Linked DNA regions of Butyricimonas faecihominis. The protein of the gene in region 2 interacts with the protein of the main gene of each other region in a pairwise test. Links are inferred from orthologs where the notes say so. Each region holds a gene or a part of one and is shown on either strand. Other genes may lie near its edges.

Region 1 (3,252 bases), 2.8 Mb from region 2 along the record:
CTTCTTCTATTTGAAAGCGTATTGTGAAATGATATTAACCCGTCTAGGACTTCACCCCGATAACCTGAAAATTGATGCCACTGACAAGGACATCTTCCGAGAAGGATTGACGTACAAAGCCGGGGATAAACATATCGTATCCATGGGTATCTTGAGTAAAGCCCCTCTGAAAAAAGCAGATGTTAATCAAGAAGTCTACTACGCTGAATTCTCGTGGGAAAACATTCTGAAAGCCATCAAAAACCTCAAGGTAACCTACACCCCGCTACCGAAATTTCCTTCTGTAAAACGGGATTTAGCCTTGTTGCTTGACAAGAAAGTCACTTTCAGGGAAATCAAAGAAACGGCGTTCCGTACAGAAAAATCATTACTGAAATCCGTCACGTTATTCGACGTGTACGAGGGAGAAAAACTCGGTGCAGACAAGAAGTCCTACGCCGTCAGTTTCACCCTTCTCGACGAAGAGAAGACCCTCACGGACAAACAGATCGACAAAATCATGAACAAGTTAATGGGTACCTACAAACACCTGTTCAACGCTGAAATCAGATAGTTACAAGTTTACAGGCTACAAGTTATCATTCCACTTGTAGCCTGCCTTTCAATTTTCCATTTTCAATTCTCAATTTTCAATTGTATGAAGTCCCTTCTCCCCTCCTTTATCCTTATTCTTCTATACTTCATTGCCGAAGAATTTTTTGGTCCGAAAATCGGTTTGATAGCCGTGATCGTATTAGGAGCCGGAGAGTTTTTCTATTCATGGATCAGGGAGAAACGTATCAACAAGATGACACTCTTCAACACCCTGTTCTTCATTGCCCTTGCGGCAATCAGCGTGTTGCTCGAAGGAATTTCTTTTGAAAGGATACAACAAACCATTGTAGAGGCAGCCATGTGTGTACTAATCGGGATCTTCGCATTCTCGAAAGTGGACATGACTCAGACATTGCCCGAATCATACCGCAAGACATTACAGGTCACCCCGGAACAGCAACAAGCCATGCACCGGATGCTACGCCTGCTATTTTACCTGCTCGTATTACATACCGTCCTAGCTTTCACTTCTGCCTTTATCTTTGACGAAGAAATACATCAATTTATAGAAGGACCTCTATTGTATATTCTGATTGTCCTGTTTTTTCTCACATTATTTGTTAAGAACAGACTACTTGCCAAAGCAGCCAGTCAGGACGAATGGTTACCTATCGTGAACGAGAAAGGCGAAGTCGTCGGTAAAGCTACCCGTAGAAGTTGTCATTCCGGCTCCATGCTCCTACATCCCGTCGTGCATCTCCACCTTATCAACGAACAAGGGGACATTTACCTGCAAAAACGCAGCATGAAAAAGAACTTTCTTCCCGGAATGTGGGATACTGCCGTGGGTGGTCACGTCGCACTGGGAGAGAAAATAGAAGATGCCTTAAAACGGGAAACTTTCGAAGAACTGGGTATCACGAAATTCAAGGCCCGTTTCCTCGGTTCCTACGTGTGGGAGAGTTCCCGCGAACGAGAACTCGTATTCCCTTTTCTTTGTACCTCTCATGACGCCATTCACATCAATAACGACGAAGTAGACGAGGGACGCTTCTGGTCTCGCAAAGAGATCGAACAAAATGCAGCCGCCAACATCTTCACCCCAAACTTTTTACACGAATACAATCATCTACTGAAAAAAATCAAATAACCAATCAACGTCCTAATCAATTTGATTCCACCAAGCCATACCTCGATGGACCTCTTTTTTTATTCTCTTAATTTATAACCACGTAAACCTGCCCGGCCTGATATTTAACCACCCGTACCACTTTTCCTCTCTCAATAAAAGCTCCCGTATCCGACACAGCATCATACACCTCATTCCCGATCATTACCTTCCCCGCCGGGCGCAAATCTGTGAATGTAGTCCCCACCTTACCGATCTCCTCCTTTACCGCCATATCCACACCCACGAAACCATCCTCCACTTTCTGTTCTGCGTGAAGAGCAAAATTCAATCGTCGGGAACCAAACAATTTTCGGCTCAACCAAATACTCCCGAATAGTGAAAGTAACGAACAACTCACCACGAAAAACAACGAGCGAATAATGGCACTTGTAAAATCCGGCAAGAAATCAAACGTGAAATCGTCAATCCCCGCCAATACCAGCGACGCTACCACGCAAACAATTCCCAGTACCCCGGTGACACCGAAACCCGGTATCACGAATATCTCCAGCAGCAACAGGATAATCCCCACCACAAACAGGATCATCTCCACGTAATTTGCCATCCCTTCCAAATACAACGGGGCAAAATACAACAAACACGCTGTTATCGCTGCTACCAAGGGGAACCCAACTCCCGGAGTCTGCAACTCGAAATAAATTCCCCCGATAATAATCATGATCAAAATCCCTTGTACGATCGGGCTGATCAGAAACCCTATAAACCGATCCATCGTCGTCGGTTTATACTCGTGCAACTCGTAATTCGTAATTCCCTCTTTCTGTAACACTTCCACCACGCTCTCCGCAATTCCGTCACAGAACCCGTATTGTATCGCCTCATGCGGAGTAAACGTTACCACTTTCCCGCTATCCGTTACCCCCTCGACCACAACCCTCTCGTCCACCATAGCTTCGGCAATCCTCGGATCCCGTTTCCAACGAATCACCCTTTGCCCGTTCTCCATCACCGTATCCTTCCCGTGCGCCTGAGCCGTGGCACGAATCATCGATCGCATATATGACTGGTACTTATCGGGCATGGCATCCCCCGTTTGGTTCACGACTGTTGCCGCACCTATATTCGCTCCTTCACGCATATAAATACGGTCACAGGCAATAGAAATCAACGCTCCCGCAGAGGCGGCATTATTATCAATAAATACCCATACCGGTTTCGGATAATTCAATATCAAACTACGCAGAGAATCGGCATATACTACCATTCCCCCGTACGTATTCATATGCACCAAAATAACATCTGCATTTTCGTCCGTGGCCCGGTCAAAAGACCTTTTCACCAACCGCCATATACTAGGACCGATTTCGTCCTTAATATCCACCTTGTAAACCAGTTCCCGATTCTCCCCCGAATCATTTTTTTCCTCCCCGGCAAACATCGGCAGGTTTCCCACCAACAAAAACAAAACTACCAACCACTTTCTCATCATGCTATATCTTTCAATTTTTGAATATTTTCCTTCCCCAACTGTTCCTCGACCACCACCGTTCCCGCCACCACAGAAAGTAACGACACAAAACTGCAAA
Region 2 (3,178 bases):
TGAAATTCCCGTGAATTGATGTTAGTATTTTGTAGAAAGGAATTGGAATAATTTGAATAACTATTCTTGCATTTTTTAATTCTATTATTACTTGAATTCGAAATCGAGAAATCAAAATAAAGTTATTCTTTTTAGTTCTTTTTTATTCCACCATCAATACACGAGATACTAACAGTTACTAACAGGTAGAATATAAAAAAAATTGGAAATAGAAATTCATTATATTCTATTTCCAATTTTTTATGACAGAACGTGTTACTTCCTATAAGAGAAATACACGATTATTTGTTCATCTTTTCGATTGTAGCGGTAGTTGAATATCCTTCGATAAAATCAATAGTAATCACTTCTCCCCCTTTGGCCTTTACTATATCGTAACCTACAATCTCTTCAGGTTTATAGTCTCCTCCTTTTACTAACACGTCCGGTTGAACGAAATCAATTAGATCACGGGGTGTATCTGTATCGAAAAATATCACTTTATCAACGAATGTGAGGGAAGCTAATAATAATGCCCGGGCATTCTCGTCGTTTACGGGTCTGGAATCACCTTTTAACCGTTTTACAGAATCATCCGTGTTCAATCCAATCACTAATTTAGTTCCCAGAGAGGCCGCTTTGGCTAGATATTCTATATGTCCTTTATGGAGAATATCAAAACAACCGTTTGTGAAAACGATCTTGTCATCTTTGAATCTCCACAGACTCAATATATTTTCAGCCTCTTTCGCCGTGTGTGCGATTTTTTTCTCGATAAGTGGTAAATAATCCATGATCATGTCAAATAAGTTTATTTGTTGCGGTGTCCGGGAAAACCAATGTAGGTTTGTGTGATTTAGCCTCTTCAAAATCCATTGAAGCGTATGAGATTATAATGATCACGTCACCCACGGCACATTTACGTGCTGCCGGGCCATTTAGGCAAATAATACCCGAATCGCGTTCTCCTTTGATGATATAGGTATCGAATCTTTCACCATTGTTAATATTCACGATCTGAACTTTTTCATTTTCGATCATGTTAGCTGCCTCTAACAGAGCTTCATCAATAGTGATACTGCCCACGTACTGAAGGTTAGCATCAGTAACGGTAACCTTATGAAGTTTAGATTTTACTACTTCTATAAACATCTTCGTGTTAGTTTAAAATACAATATTATCAATTAATCGGATTTTACCGGCATAAACCGCTATACATCCAACTTTTACATTGTTTTCTTTCCAGTCCTGAATAGGTTTTAGTTCCGTGTCGTCCACTATTTCAAAATATTCAGTTTTAAGATAAGGGTTTTTATTAATTTCGTCCACTACCCATTTTTTTAATTCTTCCACGTTCATTTGAGAAGTTAAATGAGTGGCCTCTTCGAGTACTTTGTGAATATGCGGGGCATTTTTCCTGTATTCCGGTTCCAATAAAGTATTTCTGGAACTCATGGCCAGCCCGTCTGTTTCCCGGATGATAGGGCATGGAACAATTTCCAAATCATAATGTAATTGTTTCACCATGTTTTTGATCACCGCAATTTGTTGGAAATCCTTCATCCCGAAATATGCCCGGTGTGGTCGCACGATGTCAAATAACTTGCTTACAATTTGTCCCACGCCGTTAAAATGTCCCGGACGTCTTGCTCCTTCCATGACGCTTTCCACGTATCCGAAGTTAAATACACGGGTATCTTCTTCCGGGTACATCTCTTCCACGCTGGGAGCGAACACGTAATCACATCCGTTCTTTTCCAATAAAGTGACATCTTTGTCCAAAGTACGGGGATAACGTTTCAGATCTTCTTTATCATTAAACTGCGTCGGGTTCACGAACACGCTGACCACGGCAATATCATTTCCTTTTTTACATGCTTTCACGAGGGATATGTGACCTTCATGAAGTGCACCCATCGTTGGTACTAAACCCACCGTTTTCCCTTCACTTTTCAACTTCTCGATAACGGTGCTTAATTCCGTTTTCTTAGTTATAATATTCATGCTTATATTCTTGAAAATACGGGGTGCAAGTTTACAAACTATTTTCGATATAATGCAAAATTGAAAGTTGAAAATTCAAAATGATTATTTAAATAGTGAATGAATATTAGCGTGTATAGACGAGAGAGCATCCAGCAACTCGTTATGGGTAACGCCTTCCCGCATGACAATAAGAACTGTATCGTCACCACCGATAGTTCCCAGTACCTCAAAATAATTTTCATTATCAATCAGAACGGTCACGGCTTTCGCATATCCGGGAAGAGTTTTCATCACGGCAATATTTCCTGAAAAATCAATGCTTGAAATAGAATCCGTCACGATGGCGGAGGCTTTTTCATCGGCTTGTTCATTCTGAATACTGTCCGGGATAATATATATGTAACCTTTATCTTTATGAGGTATTTTAGCTACTCTCATGAATTTAAGATCGCGTGATAATGTACTTTGCGTTGCCTCTACGTTTAGCTCTTTCAGTCTGAACAATAATTCTTCCTGCGAGCAGATCTGTTCGTTCTCAATAAGCTTTCGAATGGCCAACAGGCGTTTCGTTTTATTTCTCATAGGTGTTTATATTACGCCTCACAAAGTTAGGGAAATTTGTTTTATATTCAATACGGGGATATAAAATAAAGAGAGGGTATTTGCACTTATCTGGGGAGTATAATGGTTTGATAAGTTTTAGAATACGGTGTGTTGATGTCCCTATAATCTTAAAAATATTTATTTTCATAAATATGCTTTGTAAATTCATATATTCACCATATTTTTGCATAAAATTTAATTTATAGTTGATTGATTGAATAAATATGCATGAATTAAAGAAAGCCCGTCTCGTTTTAGAAGACGGGACAGTTTATGAGGGAACTTCCTTTGGTTACGAGAAATCGGTGTCCGGGGAAGTTGTTTTTTATACGGCAATGACCGGGTATCCGGAGAGCTTAACAGACCCTTCTTATAAGGGGCAAATTCTGGTTCCGACTTATCCCATGATCGGAAATTACGGGGTTCCGGTCGATGACGAGCGAGACGGAATATCCAAGTTCTTCGAGTCGGACAAAATCCATTGTAAGGCACTGGTCATTTCGGATTACTCTTCCCGGTATAGTCATTGGAATTCACAAAAAAGTCTCGGAGATTGGTTAAAAGAACAACAGATTCCGGGGCTTTTTGGTATAGATACCCGGGCATTGAC

What was found.
Region 1: the proteins of panC (region 2) and R8806_RS02690 interact in binary tests that used the Escherichia coli proteins (3 or more experiments, as listed by UniProt). The link is inferred for Butyricimonas faecihominis from one-to-one orthologs.

Annotation. Positions count from the first base shown.
Region 1 is NZ_AP028155.1:632,188-635,439, reverse strand. Bases 1-2,908 are described here. They hold R8806_RS02690 (NUDIX hydrolase), read left to right. Parts: upstream 1-1,132; coding sequence 1,133-1,684; downstream 1,685-2,908. Other genes in these bases: R8806_RS02685 (NfeD family protein), read right to left, coding at 1,752-2,908; pheT (phenylalanine--tRNA ligase subunit beta), read left to right, coding at 1-553. Outside these bases: more of R8806_RS02685, read right to left, coding at 2,909-3,152; R8806_RS02680 (EI24 domain-containing protein), read right to left, coding at 3,152-3,252.
Region 2 is NZ_AP028155.1:3,429,999-3,433,176, reverse strand. What follows is about bases 64-2,897. They hold panC (pantoate--beta-alanine ligase), read right to left. Parts: upstream 1,984-2,897; coding sequence 1,144-1,983; downstream 64-1,143. Other genes in these bases: carA (glutamine-hydrolyzing carbamoyl-phosphate synthase small subunit), read left to right, coding at 2,793-2,897; R8806_RS14165 (arginine repressor), read right to left, coding at 2,068-2,547; panD (aspartate 1-decarboxylase), read right to left, coding at 781-1,131; rfaE2 (D-glycero-beta-D-manno-heptose 1-phosphate adenylyltransferase), read right to left, coding at 282-779. In the rest of the region: more of carA, read left to right, coding at 2,898-3,178. UniProt on the Escherichia coli protein: Catalyzes the condensation of pantoate with beta-alanine in an ATP-dependent reaction via a pantoyl-adenylate intermediate.